DNA from 2 places in the Jannaschia sp. L-14R genome. Region 1 is predicted to be linked to the other one. Evidence: riboswitches for the same ligand, from Rfam matches in the RefSeq annotation. Region 1 holds a riboswitch; the other holds the start of a gene.

Region 1 (9,210 bases):
GCGCAGGACCCCGCACGTTGTGGCAGGTCCGGAAAGACGGCCCGCAGACTTGGCATACCGCCGCAGAAGGCACCGGCATATCCCTCCATTCCAATTACTGAGGCGCTGACCAGCGGCCTGCGGACTGAGTGACAGGTATCGGACAGGATGTAACTCGCCGCGAAACTGTCGGCGCAGTCGAGCACCAGATCCACACCCTCGCAGAGCGCCTTGACATTGGCTGGATCGAGGGCCGCGATGACAGGTGCGACGTGGCAGTCCGGGTTGAGAGCGGTGACGGCGGCGGCGGCCGCCTCGGCCTTGTGGACGCCGATGTCAGTCTCGCGAAAGAGCGTCTGGCGGTGCAGGTTCGTCACCTCCACCCGGTCGGGATCGACCAGCCGGATGCGGCCGACGCCCGCGCCGCCAAGATATTGCAACACCGGAGCGGCAAGCCCACCCGCGCCCACGAGCAGCACATGTGCGTCCCGTAGGCGCGCCTGACGATCCAGCCCGAGTTCGGGGACGGCGATCTGACGGGCGTAACGGCTCATCGCGTCACCTCGATCCACTGGCGCACGCGATCCTCGGGGTCGTCGTTCAGGGTAATGTCGGTCACGGCAGAGACGATATCAGCCCCGGCTTCGAGCGCGCCCTCCGCCCGTTCGACACTCATCCCGCCGATGGCGACAAGGGGCATGTCGCCCACCAGCCGCTTCCACTCGGTCACGCGATCGAGGCCCTGCCGCTTCCACTTCATCTTCTTGAGGATCGTCGGATAGACCGGGCCAAGCGCCACGTAATCCGGGGAAATCGACAGCGCCCGGTCAAGCTCGGCGTGGTCGTGGGTGCTGATGCCGAGTTTCAGACCGGCGCGGCGGATCGCGGGCAGGTCGGCGGTGTCCAGATCCTCCTGCCCTAGATGCACCCAGTCACATTCCGCGTCAATTGCGATGCGCCAGTGGTCGTTCACCACCAGCACCGCGCCATATGCCCGGCACAGCGCCTGTGCCTGCGCGATGAACTGTCGCAGGCCGTCCTCGGGCAGATCCTTCATGCGCAGCTGCACCAGCTTCACCCCCAGCGGCAGCATCCGCTTCAGCCAATCCGGCCCGCCGAAGATCGGATAGAAACGGTCGAGGCTCATGTCAGGAACGCCTTGCCAATGACGGGGGTCGATGGCGCGGCCATATCGCGCGGCTCCATCGGGTCGGCCTCGAACGCCAGTCGCCCCGCTTCGACCGCTCGAGCGAACCCCTCGGCCATCGCCGCCGGATCGCCTGCCCTGGCGACGGCGGTGTTGAGCAGGACGGCATCATACCCCATTTCCATCGCCATCGCCGCCTGGCTGGGCAGGCCAAGCCCGGCATCCACGACCATCGGCACATCGGGAAACTGGGCGCGTAGCGTGCGCAATCCGTAGATGTTGGTCAGCCCGAGCCCGGTGCCGATCGGTGCCCCCCAGGGCATCAGCACTTCGCAGCCCGCATCCAGAAGGCGGCCCGCAAGCACCACATCTTCGGTCGTGTAGGGAAAGACCTTGAAGCCGTCCTCAGTCAGGTAGCGCGCGGCCTCCACCAGCCCGAAGGGGTCCGGCTGGAGCGTATCGGCATGGCCTATGACCTCGAGCTTGATCCAATTCGTGTCAAAAAGCTCTCGCGCCATCTGCGCTGTGGTTACGGCCTCGCGGACGGAGTGGCAGCCTGCGGTGTTGGGCAGAACTGCCACGCCGAGGTCGCTGACGATATCCCAGAAGGCCGAACCGGCCCGCTCGCCCCCCGCCTCGCGGCGGACGGAGACTGTCGCAATGCCCGCGCCGGAGCGGCGAAAGGCATCTGCCAGCACGCGCGGCGACGGATACTGCGCCGTGCCAAGCATCAGGCGCGAGTCGATCTCGGTTCCGTAAAACCGCATCTCAGCCTCCTTGCCGGGGGGTGACGATCTCGATCCGGTCGCCGTGGGCGAGCGCCGTCAGGCCGCGCAGGGCCATCGGCACGAAACTTTCGTTGACGGCGGTGGCGACCTTCGCCGCGCCATAGCCAAGTTCTTCGAGAACCATCGCGAGCGTGTCGGCCTGCACATCTGTCGAAGTACCGTTAATCGTGATCTTCATGCCAAAACTCCGGTTTGGTGCCGTCGCAGGCCGCCTCCACCGCCATCCGCGCCAGCGACGGCGCGAGCAGGAAGCCGTGGCGGAACAGGCCGTTGACGTGGATCGTGTTGCCCTGCCGTCGCAGGCGGGGCAGGTTGTCGGGGAAGGCGGGTCGCGCGTCGACACCGATTTCCACCAGCTCCGCTTCGCCGAAGGCAGGATTCAACGCGTAGGCCGCGGAGAGCAGTTCGAGGACGGAACGGACGCTGGGCCTGCGGTCATCGCTTTCGATCTGCGTCGCGCCCAGCATGAACAAACCGCCCGCGCGCGGGACGACGTAAAGCGGAAACCGCGGATGAAGGAGGCGCACGGGTCGGCTCAGGCGGATGTCGGGACAGTGCAGCACCGCCATCTCTCCTTTCACGCCGCGCAGATCCGGCAGTTTGTCGCGTGCCACAAGCCCCCGGCAGTCGAAGGTCAGGCCATCGGGACGGCCGGGCTCCGCGACGAAAGCGACACCGGCCCGGTCCAGCCTTTCGCGCAGGTGGATCAGCGCCGCGCGTGGGTCGAGATGGCCTTCGGCAGAAACGTGCAGGGCGCGGTCGAAGCGGCTGCCAAGATCCGGCTCCAGCCGGGCAAGCGCCGCGGCGTCAAGCGTTTCATGTCCATCGGTGCGTCGTGCGAAGCGATCCAGTTCCCGCCGGTCGCGACCGAGCGTCACCACGATCGTTCCCCGATGCGCGACTGCAACGCCTTGCTGCGCCCACCAGTCGGCCGCCTCCTTGCCCAGCCGGACGACCGGTTCCTCTGCCGTCTCGCCCTCGCAGAACGGCGCCAGCATCCCACCGGCCCACCACGAGCAGCTGTGCGGGCCTGGCCGGGCTGCGGGGTCGAAGACCGTTACCTCGCAGCCCCGCGCGACCAGTTCGGTCGCCACGCAAAGCCCGGCGACGCCGCCCCCCATGACGGTCGCCCGCCTCATCGCCACACCTCGTGAAAATGATGAACCGGACCATGACCGCTGCCGACGCCCAGCCCGTCCGCCGCACGGATCGCGCCGTGTAGCCAAGCCTGCGCCCGGCGAACCGCAGCCTCAAACCCGGCTCCCTTGGCCAGTTCAGCCGCGATCGCCGAGGAAAGACTGCATCCCGTCCCGTGGGTGTTGCGGGTTGTCAGCCGCGGCTGCTCCATCGCCGTTACGGCGGAGGGCGTCACCAGCCGGTCGATACAGATCGCCCCTTCCGCGTGGCCGCCCTTCATCACCACCGCTCGGGCACCAAGCGCCAGCAGCGCCTGGCCCTGCGCCACGGTCTCCTCAGCGTTGCAGGCCTCGCCGCGGCCCAGCAGGCGCGCGGCCTCGGGCAGGTTCGGAGTTAGGACGTCGGCAAAGGGCAGCAGCCTCTGGATCAGCGCCACCTCGGCCGCTTCGGTCAGCAACCTGTCCCCTGACTTCGCAACCATCACCGGATCGAGAACGACGGGACCACGATAGCCCTTGATCGCCTCGGCGACCGCGGCGACGATCTCTGGCGAGGCCAGCATCCCGATCTTGATTGCCTGCGGCGTGATGTCGTCGAGCACGGCAGCGATCTGCGCAGAGACCACGCCGGGCGAAACCGTCTCTACGGCCAGTACGCCGCGCGTGTTCTGTGCGGTGATCGCTGTGATCGCGCTGGTGCCGTAGACCCCGAGCGCCGAGAACGTCTTCAGATCGGCCTGGATGCCCGCACCTCCGCCACTGTCGGAGCCAGCTATCGTTAGTGCGGATGGGTGCGGCGTCATCGCTTCCTCTCCCCGGCCAAGGAAGGAGGAAGACAAGGCGGCAAACTTCAGCCCCGCCAGATCGCACTCCGTTTCCTACGCCGGTATTGCCCGGATCAGGTTCGATGGGTTGGCTTTCGCCTCTCAGCCCCGGAAAGGGCACCCCAACGGATTCGATCAAATCGTAGCAGCCAATTTGCAGACCCACAACTTGTGCGTGGTCGGGAAACCCCGTTTCCTGCCGGAGCGATGCGGTAAACGTTCAGACAAAGTGTCGCCGGCGCACGCGGGTTCAAATTGACAGCCGAAAACGTCGCCATGCATCTCTGCGCATCAGGGACCCCTTCACAAAACGGTCACCAAGACGTCGATATATGCACGTTCGGGCCGGTTGGGCCTTCAAAGGAGGTCAGGCTTGGGTAAAATTGACTGGCCCTTACCGGATCAGTAACATCGACGGGCCGCCCTATCCCGACATTGCTGGCATGGCGCACGCATTGATGGGTGCAAACCGTTCCGCTTGATTTAGGGATCGGACTGGCCCCATGTCCGTCATCCCGCCTTTATGCCAAACGATGGTGCATGGCTCGATCTGATGGGCGATTGGGGGTGCGGCGCGCCACTGTGCAAGCAGATCCTGGTGGATAATCCTGCAGTTCTATACGGGATTCCCGACATTCCGGAATAACCCCGCCTTGCAAGTTGCCAGGAAGAGCCAATCAATGGATGTTAGACCTTCAGATGACCTGACGGCTATCCCCCTTCGGCGACAAAGCCGGCCTTCTCGATTGCTGCGATTGCACAAGCCTCGTCATTGTCGGAACTGTCACCCGTGATACCGACAGCGCCTATGATCGCACCTTTTTGCTTGATCAGAACCCCGCCCGCAACCGGAACAAGCGAGCCTTCCGCCAAGGCGTTCATCGCCTGAATGAAGAATGGTTCAACCTTTGCTCTCTCGAACAGGGCCCTTGAACCCAAACCCATGCCAATGGCACCGCGCGCCTTCCCTTGTGCAATCTCTGGTCGCAGGTTGCTGGCACCATCCTCGCGCGCCAATGCCAAAAGGCACCCCGCGCTGTCCAGCACTGCGACGGTGAGAGGCTTCAGGCCGTTCGCCGTGCGCCATTCCAGACAATCGTTGATGATACTTTGAGCCTGTTTCAGCGTCAGTGGCACGGTGGTTTCCTTTCGCAGGTCCGGTTTCTACAAATGACACTTTGATATTAAAGTGGAAATTAAGAAAATTTATGGTTTATGCGGCGATCACGGCATTCGACCTGATCAATGCGTCAATCTTCTCGGTCTCATATCCGATCTCGGCCAGAACTTCTCGACTGTGCTGGCCCAATACAGGGGCTGCATGATCAACTTTCGCAGGTGTGCGGCTGAATTTGACCGGATGCCCGATGGTTCTGACCATGCCGACCGAGGCATGATCCACGTCAATAATCATATCGCGCGCAATCGCCTGGGGGTCATTGTGCATTTGCAGAATATCGTTGACGGGCCCGGCGGGAAGCTGTGCCTTTTCCATGCGCGCCAGCCAGTTTTCAGTAGTGTCCCGCGCCAGATAGCCGTTCAAAATCTCGATCAGGGCTGGAAGGTTCTGAATGCGGGCGGCGTTTGAATTAAACCGTGGGTCCTCGTCCAGTTCTGGCGCCGATATGACATCAAGAAACCGCAACCAGTTGCTTTGGTTCGCAGCACCAACATTGATCCAGCCATCGCTTGTCCGGAAAGCTTGATAGGGCGCGTTGAGCGGATGCGCTGAGCCGAGCGGTTCCGGTTTCATCCCCGTCGCAAAGGCAATCGCCGACTGCCAGTAGGTTTGCACGATGGCAGCTTCAAACAGGGATGTATCTACCTTTTGGCCCTTCCCCGTTTGCAACATGTTCGCATAGGCCGCCGATACGCCCATCGCCCCCAGGATACCCGCGTTGATGTCCGAGATTGGGGCGGCCACTTTCACCGGCGGTCGGCCCGGCCCCTCGCCGGTAATCGACATCAGGCCTGAAATGCCTTGTGCGATCAGGTCGAACCCACCGCGTTCGGCGTAAGGACCCGTGCGGCCAAAGCCGGATATCTCGCAATAGATCAAGCGGGGGTTTGCCGCCGCAAGATCTTCATAGGACAGACCCAGTTTCTCCATCGTGCCCAAGCGATAGTTCTCAACCACCACGTCCGCTTCGGCCAGCAGCTTGCGCAAGACTTCGACCGCCCCCTGATCCTTGAGATTTAACGATATACCGCGCTTGTTGCGGTTCATCATCATATAGGCCGCCGCCTCGCCACCAATATCGGGTGGCACGAAACGACGGCTGTCATCGCCGGTTGGCTTTTCAACCTTGATGACGTCAGCCCCCATGTCCGCCAGCATCAATCCACAGACAGGCCCGGCCATGATATGCGCCAGCTCAATTACGCGCATACCGCTCAACGGGCCGGTCCTAGCGCTCATCTGCCTTTCCATTCGGGTTTCTTCTTGGCGAGGAAAGCTTCCATTCCAGTGCGGAAATCATCGCTCATGTAGCATGAGACGATGAGATCGGAATCGTCTACCTGCAAGGCGGCGCGGTTGCGGCGCAGCGCCTCCTTGGTGGCGCGCAGCGTGAGCGGTGCCATGCCGCCAACCTTGTCCGCAAGCTCTGATGCACGGGACAATAATGCGGTCTCGTCGGGCAGAAGTTCACTGACCAGCCCCGTTTGCAAGGCTTCCTGCGCTTCGATCAGTCGGGCGGTAAAGATGATCTCCCGCACCCGCCCTGCGCCGATCAGCTCAGACAGGCGCGCAAGGTTGCCTGCTGCCAGGCAATTGCCCAGGGTACGGGCAATGGGAAAGCCGAACTTCAGGCTTTCCGACGCAATTCGTATATCGCACGCCGCTGCGATGGATCCACCACCGCCGGTGCAGGCACCATGAATTGCGGCGATGGTGGGTACGGGGCAGCGTTCCACGGCCTCCAGCACGTCATCAATCTGCTGTTCATAGTTCAGCGCATCATGGGGGGTTTCAAAGGCGCGAAACTGGGTCATATCGGTCCCGGCGGCAAAGGCCTTGCCGCCCGCCCCTGAAAGGACCATGGCCCGAACGGAGCCATCGGTGGGCATCTGCCTGCACAACTCTGCCAGCCGTTTGTACATCTCAAAGGTCAGCGCATTGCGCGCCTGTGGCCGGTTGAATGTCACCCAGAGGATCCCATCGCACAGCTCATCGGTGATTTCCGCGCTCATCTGTAAAAATACTCCACAAGAAACATTGGAACCGAGGGGACATAGGTGCTGAGCATCAGAACAAACAGCAGAACGCCAATGAACCAGATGTTGACCTTGGAAACTTCCCAGATGTTGGCCCGCGCCACCGAACAGGCGGTGACCAGTACCGAGGCAACCGGCGGGGTTTGTTGTCCGATGGCAAGGTTCAGTGTGACCACCAGCCCGAAATGGACCGGATCAATGCCCGCAGCGGTGATCAGCGGAATGACAATCGGGATCACCAGAATGATCGCGGCGGCAGAGTGCAGGAAGAACCCCACAATCAGGAAAAAGAAGTTCAGGATCAGCAGAATCGCCCATTGCTGTTCGGTGATGGACAGGATGCCCTCGGCAAGTTGTTGCGGGATTTGTGCGCGTGTGAGGAACCCGCCCATAAGTACGGAAGCCGCGACCAGCAGCATCACCACGGCGGTCTGAATGCCCCCATCCAGCATCGCGCGGCGCAGGTGCAAGAGGTCAAGGCTGCCATACCAGGCAGAGACCACAAGTGCGGCCAGAACCGCCAGCCCGGCGGCCTCGGTTGCGGTGACATAGCCGCCAAAGATGCCGCCCAGAATGATCACCGGCAGGGTGAAGGCAGGCAGCGCGTCGATGAAAGTCGCCCGCAGGCGCGAGAGCCGAAAGGCATCCTCGGTCGGAAAGTTGTAGCGTTTGGCGAAAATGTAGGCGACGGTCATCAGGCCTCCAGCCCCCAAAAGGCCCGGCACGATGCCCGCGACAAACAATTGCTCAACCGATGTGTTGGCAGACGCGGCATAAAGGATCATCGGGATCGACGGCGGGATGATGATGGCAAGGGATGCCGAAGATGAAGTGACAGCCGCGGAAAATTCCTTGCTGTAGCCGCGCTTTTTCATCTGCGGGATCAGGATGGAGCCCATAGCTGCCACGTCTGCCACCGCCGAGCCTGAAATTTCGGCAAAAAACAACGACACGCCAATGTTGACCATGGCAAGGCCGCCACGAATAAAGCCGATGATGGCACCGACGAAATTAATCAACCGATCCGTGATCCCGCCTGCATTCATAATGGCGCCCGCGAGTACGAACATCGGGATGGCGATCAGCGAAAACTTGGTGGACCCATCGTACATATCCAGCGCGATGGTCACCAGGCTGTCCGTGCCTTCAGTCAGCAATAGTCCAAGTACTCCGCTCATGGCCAATGCCACGGCGATGGGAATATTGATGCAAATCATGATCAGCATCGCTATGAAAATACCGGCCATCAACATCAGAAGCGATCCTTGTTCTTTTCGAGTTCGGTTTCGACCTCTTCCTCGATTTCCGCATGTTCGAGCGAGATGCCGGCAGCCGTGAGCCGCATGTAACCCGGCAGGCTCAACAGCTGGCAGAGCATGAAGAGGATCGCCCCAATCGGAATGACCGATTGCGTGAACTGGATGGGCATCCATGTCAGCGAAATCAAAGTGTCGCCTGCGAGCACCTCAAGCACTTGCAGTCCGGCGCGCGCCATCAGGAAAAAGAAAATCAGAACAATAGCTTCGCCAATCAGAACAGTTGCAATTCGCAGGTTCTGCGGCAGACTCAAAAGCACCGTATCAAAGCCGATGTGGCGACGGTGCAAGGCAGCAAGGGCCGACCCGTAGTAAGTAATCCATGCCAACATGATTGCGGCAACTTCGTCATACCAGGAAAAGCTCTGCCCCATCAGGCGCGCCAGAACCGCGGCGGAGACGACGAGGGTCAGCAGGATCATCAGGCCGATCGTCGCCCACTCCAAAACCTTGCTGAGCGCCCGATTTAACCGCGACAAGGTTGGGTAAGCTTCATTTTCCATGCCGGCAAACCTGTTGGAAGTCCATCAAATCTCTTTCGCCCGCTTGCTGCAGGCGAAAGAGCTGCGTGCATATGGCCGTAAGTCGTGCGGCAGATGTATACTGCCGTACGCAGGTGGATCAGCCCGGAGTGCCGAGGCCGAGAACCTTGTCGATCATGGCCTGACCGCCTTCGACTTCATCCGCGAACTGTTGATAGATCGGCGCAGAGGCCTCGATGAACGCTGCCTTGTCGGCGGTGTTCACCTCAACACCCGCATCTTCGATCACCTTCAACAGGCTGGTTTCCAGCTCAGCCGCTTT
Region 2 (9,210 bases), 320 kb from region 1:
ATCCAGACATCCGCATAGGCCGGGGGAATAGCCAGCGCCGAAATGCGCGTCCGTTCCGCCTCGTCGTCGATGGTTGTGCCGTCCGGCGCGCGATACGACCAGCCACGACCAGCCTTGCGGCGGGTGATGCCGGGACGGTCGTCGGGGTAATAGATCAGATCCGGCGCGCTCATGCAGGGGTAACGCCCAAGCTGGCCGTGTCGGTTCCCCGCCGTCGTGTTGCGACCCCCATTGCACAGACCGTCATCCCATGACACCTTTCGCCATGACGCCTCAGACCCTGCCTTCCTGGCCCGACGCGGCCCCGACCCTCATTGCCATCGCCGCCGGACGCGCGCCCGCCGACACCGTGATCCGGGGCGGCAAGGTCGTTCTTGTCCACACGCGCGAGGTGCTGGAGTGGCAGGTCGCCATCGCGCAGGGCCGCTTCGCCTATGTTGGTCCCGATGCCGGTCACTGCATCGGACCGGATACCGAAATCATCGAAGCGGAGGGGCGTTACGTCATTCCCGGCCTGTGCGACGCACATATGCACGTCGAATCCGGTATGCTGATTCCGGCCGAATTCTGCGCCGCCGTCATCCCGCACGGCACCACGGCGATGTTCACCGACCCGCATGAAATCGCAAACGTCCTCGGCCTGCCCGGTGTGCGCCTGATGCATGACGAGGCGCGGATACAGCCCTGCTCGATGTTCGTGCAGATGCCATCCTGCGCGCCTTCGGCCCCCGGTCTGGAAACCACCGGGCACGAAATCACGCCCGACGACGTGGCCGAGGCAATGACCTGGCCCGGCATCGTCGGTCTGGGCGAGATGATGAATTTTCCGGGCGTGGCGAACGGCGACCCGAAGATGCTGGCCGAGATGGCGGCGACCGCACGGGCCGGCAAGACCATCGGCGGACATTACGCATCGCCCGATCTCGGTCCCGCATTTCACGCCTATGCCGCCGGTGGCCCCGCAGATGACCACGAAGGCACCTGCGAAGCGGATGCCGTGGCCCGAGTGCGGCAGGGGATGCGCTCGATGATGCGGCTGGGATCGGCTTGGTATGACGTGAAAACACAGATTACAGCCGTGACCGAGCGTGGCCTCGATCCGCGCAATTTCATTCTGTGCACCGATGATTGCATGGCCGGGACGCTGGTGAACGATGGCCACATGAATCGCGTTCTTCGTCATGCCATCGCCTGCGGCTGCGATCCGCTGGTGGCGTTGCAGATGTGCACGATCAACACGGCGACGCACTTTGGCCTGGAACGCGAACTCGGCTCGATCGCTCCGGGGCGACGGGCGGATGTCATCCTGACGTCGGACCTCACCACGCTTCCAATCGAACGGGTCATCGCGCTGGGCAGAACGGTCGCCGAGGGCGGCAAGCTGGTCGTCGACTGTCCGCATCTTGATTGGCCCGATGCTGCCCGCAACACCGTCCACATGGGCAAGACCCTGACCGACGCGGACTTCGACATTCCCGCCCCTGCCGGAGCGAACGAAGTCACCGCCAGGGTCATCGGCGTCGTCGAAAATCAGGCCCCGACCAAGGCTCTGAGCCGTCGCCTTCCGGTCCGCGATGGCCGGGTCGAGGCAGAGGGCGACACCTGCCAGATCGCTCTGGTCGAACGGCACCGGGGAACCGGCGGCGTCGTCAACGCATTCGTCGCGGGGTTCGGGTATACCGGCAAGATGGCCATGGCCTCGACCGTGGCGCATGACAGTCACCACATGATCGTCGTCGGCACCGACCGCGCCGCAATGGCGCAGGCCGCCAACCGGCTGGCCGAAGTCGGGGGTGGCGTCACCTTCTGGGCCGAGGGCACGGAACGCGCCTTGGTTGAATTGCCCATAGCCGGCCTGATGTCCGACAGCCCCGCCGCAGACGTCGCCGCCAAGGCCGAAGCGTTGATCCACGCCATGCGTGACGCCGGCTGCACCCTGAACAACGCTTACATGCAACATTCCCTGCTGGCCCTCGTCGTGATTCCGGAATTGCGGATCAGCGACCTGGGGCTGGTGGATGTAACGAAGTTCGAACTCACCGACCTTATCGAGACCCCATGACCCTGAACCGCACCCCGATTTGCAGCCCGGACCCTGCCCCGCACCGCAGCTTTACCGACGCCAAGGCCGCCGTCGCGGAATTGATCCGGCTCTATGCCCAGGGGACGGATTATCTGCGGCAGGCGTTCCAGAAGGCCATCGAAGGCGGGATGCCCGACAGTCGCTTTCGCGCGTTCTATCCCGAAGTGCGGATCACGACGACAAGCTATGGTCGCACCGACAGCCGCCTGTCTTTCGGCCATGTCGCCGAGCCGGGACATTACGCCACCACCATCACCCGGCCCGAACTGTTCCGAAAGTACCTGACGCAGCAGATTGACCTGTTGATGAAATCACACGACGTGCCGGTCACCGTCGGTCTGTCGTCCACGCCGATCCCGGTCCATTTCGCCGTTCTCAACGATTCCGATCTGAATGTGCCGCAGGATGGCGTCCTGCCCTTCCTGATGCGCGACGTGTTCGATGTGCCCGATCTCAACACGACCAACGATGCCACCGTCAACGGCGTCGGTTTCACATACGACGACGGTGCGCGCCCGCTTGCGCCCTTCACGGCACAGCGCATTGATTATTCGCTGGCCCGGCTCGCGCATTATACCGCGACCGATCCGGTCGATTTCCAGAACCATGTCTTGTTCACCAATTACCAGTTCTACGTCGACGAATTCATCGCCTACGGGCGCGAGGCGCTGCGCGACCCGACCTCGGGCTATGTCGCGCTGGTCGGTCCGGCGGGGCAGCGGGTAACGGCGGACGACCCCGATGCGCTGATGATGGACCTGCCCAAGATGCCGCAGATGCCGACCTATCACCTGACGCGCGAAGATGGCGCGGGTATCACTCTGGTGAATATCGGAGTCGGTCCCTCGAATGCCAAGACCGCAACTGACCATATCGCCGTCCTGCGCCCGCATGTCTGGCTGATGGTCGGGCATTGCGCCGGTCTTCGAAATTCGCAGAGTTTAGGCGATTTCGTTCTGGCCCACGCTTATCTGCGCGAAGATCATGTATTGGACGACGACTTGCCGATCTGGGTTCCGATCCCGGCACTGGCCGAAGTGCAGGTCGCGCTGGAAGATGCCGTCGAGCAGGTCACCGCTCTGGAGGGATATGAGCTGAAGCGCATAATGCGCACCGGAACCGTGGCCACCATCGATAACCGGAACTGGGAATTGCGCGAACAGGCCGGTCCTGTGCAGCGCCTGTCGCAAAGCCGCGCCGTCGCGCTGGACATGGAATCGGCGACCATTGCCGCAAACGGATTTCGGTTCCGGGTGCCCTATGGCACGCTGCTGTGCGTATCGGACAAGCCGCTGCATGGCGAGCTGAAGCTGCCGGGGATGGCTTCAGCCTTCTACAAGACCCAGGTCAGCCGCCATCTGATGATCGGAATTCGCGCCATGGAATCGCTTCGCGAAATGCCTCTGGAGCGGCTGCACAGCCGAAAGTTGCGCAGTTTCGAGGAAACAGCCTTCCTTTAAGGTGGATTTCCACCCGTTCTCGTGAATTTCAGACATACAAAATCTTGTGACCCGGTGAATTCACGGGTTAAGGTCCAGCGATTCAAGCAAGTCCCTACGGGGAAAGGGAGAGCCACATGGCCAACAAACCGATGACCAAGACGCAACTTGTCGCCGCTCTGGCCGATAAGATGGATGCGGATAAGAAAACCGCAACCGGCGCGCTGGATGCAATCGTTTCGATCATCACCGAGGAAGTGTCTGCCGGCGGTGCCGTGACCCTGCCCGGTGTTGGCAAGATCATGTGCCGCGAACGTCCCGAGCGGATGGTTCGCAACCCCGCCACGGGCGAGCAGTTCAAGAAGGACGCCGACAAGGTCGTCAAGATGACGATCGCCAAGGCTCTCAAGGATTCTGTCAACGAATAATCGGGTTCACTATCCATCAAACAAGATGAACCAAGGCCTCCTCGCGGGGCCTTTTTTCTTGCCCAGACCGACCGCACCTTGCTCATCCGTATGAAATGGTCAGGGTCTGGCCCGTATATACACCGCTCGGATACGTCATGGACCTGCGCTCTCTTCTTTACGGTCTTCTGTTCGCTCTGATGTGGTCGTCGGCGTTCACCTCGGCCCGCATCATCGTGGCCGAGGCGCCGCCGATCCTGTCGCTGGCCTTGCGGTTCGCCATATCGGGTATGCTGGGCATCGCCATCGCCTATGCCATCGGACAACGAATGCAGCTGACGCGCGGCCAGTGGCGGGCAGTGATCGTCTTCGGCATCTGCCAGAACGCTCTTTATCTGGGTCTGAATTTTGTGGCGATGCAATGGATCGAAGCCTCGCTGGCCGCCATCATCGCATCCTCCCTGCCGCTTCTGGTGGCACTGGCGAACTGGGTGATCTTTTCCGAACGCACACGCCTGCTGGGTGTCGCGGGCCTGCTGGCCGGAACGTTCGGCGTCCTTCTCATCATGGGGACACGGTTGCAGGGCGGGGCCGATCTGACCGGAATTGCCATGGGTCTCTTGGCCGTGATCGCGTTAACCATCGCCACGCTATCGGTGCGCGGCGCATCCGGAGGGGGCAATCTGTTGATGGTGGTCGGCCTCCAGATGCTGGTCGGGGCGTCCGCACTCCTGCCTGTCGGTCTTGTTCTGGAAACCTGGGATGTCATCTGGACCCCCCGTCTGATCGCGGCGTTCGCCTATACCACGCTGATCCCCGGCCTGGCCGCCACCTGGATCTGGTTCCTTCTGGTCGCACGCATCGGCGCAACACCTGCCGCGACGTTCCACTTCCTCAATCCGTTCTTCGGCGTCGTCATCGCCTGGGCTCTTCTGGGCGAACGGCTGGGACCATTAGATATCGTCGGCGTCGTGATCGTGACCTTCGGGATACTGGCGGTACAGCTCAGCCGCCTGAAACGGGCCTAACCGATCACCCCGCCCGCACCGCCGACCTGACCGCGGTGCAGCAGAAAGTGATCCAGCACGACGCAGGCCATCATCGCCTCACCAACCGGCACGGCACGGATACCGACGCAGGGGTCGTGGCGGCCCTTGGTGACGATGGTGGTATCTTCACCGGACTTGGTGATCGTGCGCCGTTCCGACAGGATGGACGAGGTCGGCTTGACCGCGAACCGCACCACAACGTCCTGGCCGGTGCTGATGCCGCCCAGAATTCCGCCCGAATGGTTCGACGAATAAACCGGGCCGTCAGGTCCCATTGAAATCTCGTCGGCGTTGCTCCGTCCGGTCAGGCGGGCGGCGTTCATGCCTTCGCCGATCTCGACGCCCTTGACAGCATTGATCGACATCATCGCGGCGGCCAGATCGGTGTCCAGCTTGCCATAGACCGGCGCACCCAGACCGACAGGCAACCCGCGCGCAACGCATTCGATGACCGCGCCGACCGAATTGTGATCGTCCTTACGCAGCCAATCCAGATGATCCGCGAATTCCTCTGCGGCGACGGGGTCGGGACACCAGAAGTCATTACGCCCGATCGCATCCCAGTCGAAGCGGCTGCGATCGATTTCCAGCTCACCCATCTGGACCATATACCCGGTGATCCGCACGTCCGGCAGCAGATGTCCCAGCGCCGATCGCGCCACGCCCCCGGCCGCGACGCGCGCCGCTGTCTCCCGCGCCGAAGACCGGCCGCCGCCGCGATAGTCGCGAACGCCGTATTTCTGCCAATAGGTGATGTCCGCGTGGCCGGGCCGGAATTTCTCGATGATATCGCCGTAATCCTTGGACCGCTGATCGGTGTTGCGGATCATCAACTGAATCGGAGTGCCGGTGCTGACGCCTTCGAACACGCCCGACAGAATCTCGACTTCATCGGCTTCCTTGCGCTGCGTCGTGTGCTTGGACTGACCCGGTTTGCGCTTGTTCAACCATTGCTGGATGCCATCTGCAGTGACTGGAATACCCGGCGGGCAGCCGTCCACCGTGGCGCCCAGCGCAGGCCCATGGCTCTCGCCCCAAGTCGTGACGCGAAACAGGTGACCGAAGGTGTTCATCGACATGGGTGGACCTCGTAGCTGCAAGATCGCCTAGCTCATGGAGGATGACAGGGCAATCAGCCTGGCGTCTCGAAAAGGCTTCTTGTTGTCCGCTTCGCGGGACTTCTGCGTTTCCGCCAATGACCGGTTGCTGGAGCCGGTGAAATCCGGTCACGAATGTGTTCGCCCGCCCGCTTGCCGCGGAAATTGGCCGTAAGGTGCGATCCGATACGGGCGAAGCAGATCACCCGTGGATCACCCGTGGATCACCCCTGAAATCCTTCACTGGACCCCACAGGGCAAGGGCGCTATCCAGAACCCACCTCGGGGGGCCTTCACCGGCTGAGATGCGCATGCGGACCCGTTGAACCTGAACCGGTTAAGACCGGCGGAGGGAAGGTGCGATTTCTCATGCTCCTACCCCCGTCCGTCGCCATGGGAGTGAGAGATGAAACTGACCACCACCATCGCTGCGGGCCTGAGCCTGTTGACGGCTGCCGCCACTGCGGAACCGCTGACGATCTATGCCCCTGACTACTTTGCCAGCGAGTGGGGCCCCGGCCCAGCTATCAAACAAGCTTTTGAGACCAAGTGCGGCTGCGAAATCGAATATGTTACCGGCGATTTGCTGCCGCGCTTGCGTCTGGAGGGTGATGCGACACGCGCCGACGTCGTGATCGGACTGAATACCGATGACGCCGAACGCGCACGCCAGACCGGGCTGTTCGCGCCGCATAACGTCATGATCGACGGGCTGACCATGCCGGTCGACTGGACGGACGATACGTTCCTTCCTTTCAACTGGGGGCACACCGCCTTCGTTTACGACGCCACGAAAATGGATGCTCCCGCTAGTTTTCAGGCTTTGCTGGACGCCCCGGATACGTTGCGGATTGCTATTCAGGACCCGCGTACCAGCGTTTCCGGACTGGCCCTTGCCCTGTGGATTCACAAGGTGTTCGGCAACGATGCCGAAGCCGCCTGGGCAAGGCTGGCCCCCAAGATCGTGACCGTCACCAAGGGGTGGTCCGAAGCCTATGGCATGTTCACCGAAGGCGAGGTCGACATGGTTCTCAGCTATACGACCAGCCCGGCCTACCATATCATTGCCGAAGGGGATGAAACCAAGAAGGCCGCGATCTTCCCCGAGGGTCACTACGTCATGGTGGAAACCGCCGCGCAACTGGCCATGACCGATCAACCCGATTTGGCGCAGGCTTTCATGGATTTCATCCTGACCGAAGACTTCCAGAGCATCATTCCCGAAGGCAACTGGTCCCTGCCCGCCAAGCTGGACCCGGCCAAGATGCCCGCAGGTTTCGCCAATCTGCCCCTGCCCGACGTCGCCCTGATTTACGATTCCGCCGAGGCCGAAGCTCTGCGCGATATCGTCGTGGCCGAGTTCGAGGCCGGTCTGGGACGCTGATTCAAATGGGCGCCCGCCTCGGATTGATCGCCGCGATCATCGTCGCGGGTGCCCTTTTGCTGCCGCTGAGCGCGGTCGCCTGGCGGGCCGAAGGCTGGGGCGGCCTCGACCCGTCGGACTGGGGCGCGCTGTGGTTTACGTTGTGGCAGGCCGCCTTGTCCGCCGGTATCTCGGTCCTGCTGGCCGTGCCCGTTGCCCGCGCACTGGCGCGTCGTCGCTTTATCGGGCGCGGCATGGTCATCCTGTTGCTGGGCGCACCGTTCATCCTGCCGGTGATTGTCGCAGTCCTGGGACTTATCGCGGTTTTCGGACGATCCGGCATCGTGAACACGGCCTTGGGCTGGATCGGCGTTGAAACAGTCTCTATCTATGGTTGGCAGGGCGTTATCCTGGCCCATGTCTTCTTCAACGTGCCGCTTGCCACCCGCCTGATCCTGCAAGGCTGGCTGTCGATACCGGGCGAGCGGTTGCGGCTGGCCGCATCGCTGGACTTCACGGCTACCGATACGTTCCGCCGTCTGGAATGGCCAATGTTGCGGGCCGTCGTTCCGGGCATCTTCCTCGTGATCTTCCTGATCAGCACGACATCTTTCGCAGTTGCGCTTGCCCTCGGCGGCGGCCCGCGCGCAACGACTGTGGAACTGGCGATCTATCAGGCTTTTCGCTTCGATTTCGACCTGTCCCGCGCTGCCCTCCTGGGTGCCGTGCAGCTGGTCATCGGGGGCACTGCCGCCCTTGTATCGCTCCGCCTGACGCTGCCCTCCGGGTTCGGTGCCGGGTTGGACCGGGCCATCCCCCGCTGGGACAGTCGAGGACTTGGCCTGCGCGCACAGGACATTGCCGTCATCGCTTTGGCCTGCATGTTCCTTCTCGTGCCCATGATCCTGGTTCTGGGCGAAGGGGTGTTGAACCTGACCGGCCTGAGCGCAGGTGTCTGGGCCGCAGCACTGCGGTCCCTGATCGTGGCACTGGTTGCAGCCGCATCGACCCTGACTCTGGCATTTTTCATGTCCAAAGCCATTGTCGACCTGCCTCGGGGGGGGTGGATCGAAGTGGTCGGGACACTTTCCATCGCAGCGTCGCCTCTGGTTCTGGGCACCGGTCTCTATATTCTTCTGCTGCCGTGGATAAACCCAGTGTCATTGGCCTTGCCGGTGACGACCTTCGTGAACACAATTTTCGCCCTGCCATTCGCCCTTCGCGCCCTGATCCCCGCGATGCGGAACCTGCGTGACGATTACGGACGCCTGTCGGAATCGTTGGGAATTGCGGGGCTGACCTGGGTGCGTCTTGTTGCCATCCCGCGCCTGCGGCGGCCTGCGGGCTTTGCCGCTGGGCTGACAGCGGCGCTGGCGGCGGGTGACCTGGGGGTGATCGCTCTGTTTGCTTCGCCCGATCAGGCGACTTTGCCGCTGGTGTTGTATCAACTGATGGGGGCCTATCGGATGGACGACGCCAAGGCGGCCGCCCTCCTTCTTGTGCTGTTGTCTCTCGGATTGTTCTGGCTGTTCGAACGCGGGGGGCGCCGTGCTTAAACTTGACCAGATCCGTCTCGAACAAGGGGAATTTCAGCTTTTTGCGGATACTGTCTTCGACGAAGGCGGCATCACCGCGCTCATGGGTGCAAGCGGATCGGGAAAGTCCACGTTGCTGGCTGCCATCGCCGGATTTCTGCCCCCCGCCTCCGGTCGTATCACGGTCGACGGGAAGGACATCACCGATCTGCCGCCCGGAGAGCGCCCCCTCTCGCT

Evidence for each region. A riboswitch is a leader RNA that binds a small molecule or an ion and turns the genes downstream of it on or off. The one in region 1 is predicted to bind thiamine pyrophosphate.
Region 2: linked by a shared signal. The riboswitch ahead of AC13C2_RS15865 (thiamine ABC transporter substrate-binding protein) and the one ahead of thiD (bifunctional hydroxymethylpyrimidine kinase/phosphomethylpyrimidine kinase) in region 1 are both predicted to bind thiamine pyrophosphate.

Annotation. Positions count from the first base shown of each region.
Region 1 is NZ_JBSXNP010000011.1:301,952-311,161, reverse strand. Features, by position in the region: gene AC13C2_RS14260 (HesA/MoeB/ThiF family protein) at 1-533, opposite strand, end outside; gene AC13C2_RS14255 (thiamine phosphate synthase) at 530-1,126, opposite strand; gene AC13C2_RS14250 (thiazole synthase) at 1,123-1,893, opposite strand; gene thiS (sulfur carrier protein ThiS) at 1,895-2,092, opposite strand; gene AC13C2_RS14240 (FAD-dependent oxidoreductase) at 2,076-3,053, opposite strand; gene thiD (bifunctional hydroxymethylpyrimidine kinase/phosphomethylpyrimidine kinase) at 3,050-3,853, opposite strand; TPP riboswitch at 3,909-4,009, opposite strand; partial or broken gene AC13C2_RS14230 (hypothetical protein) at 4,374-4,520, shown strand; gene AC13C2_RS14225 (GlcG/HbpS family heme-binding protein) at 4,586-5,011, opposite strand; gene AC13C2_RS14220 (CaiB/BaiF CoA transferase family protein) at 5,088-6,293, opposite strand; gene AC13C2_RS14215 (enoyl-CoA hydratase/isomerase family protein) at 6,290-7,066, opposite strand; gene AC13C2_RS14210 (TRAP transporter large permease) at 7,063-8,343, opposite strand; gene AC13C2_RS14205 (TRAP transporter small permease) at 8,343-8,909, opposite strand; gene AC13C2_RS14200 (TRAP transporter substrate-binding protein) at 9,028-9,210, opposite strand, start outside.
Region 2 is NZ_JBSXNP010000011.1:623,213-632,422, forward strand. Features, by position in the region: gene AC13C2_RS15835 (DNA topoisomerase IB) at 1-173, opposite strand, end outside; gene AC13C2_RS15840 (adenine deaminase) at 266-2,062, shown strand; gene AC13C2_RS15845 (AMP nucleosidase) at 2,059-3,543, shown strand; gene AC13C2_RS15850 (HU family DNA-binding protein) at 3,660-3,950, shown strand; gene AC13C2_RS15855 (DMT family transporter) at 4,088-4,957, shown strand; gene aroC (chorismate synthase) at 4,954-6,057, opposite strand; TPP riboswitch at 6,349-6,447, shown strand; gene AC13C2_RS15865 (thiamine ABC transporter substrate-binding protein) at 6,482-7,459, shown strand; gene AC13C2_RS15870 (thiamine/thiamine pyrophosphate ABC transporter permease ThiP) at 7,465-8,994, shown strand; gene AC13C2_RS15875 (thiamine ABC transporter ATP-binding protein) at 8,987-9,210, shown strand, end outside.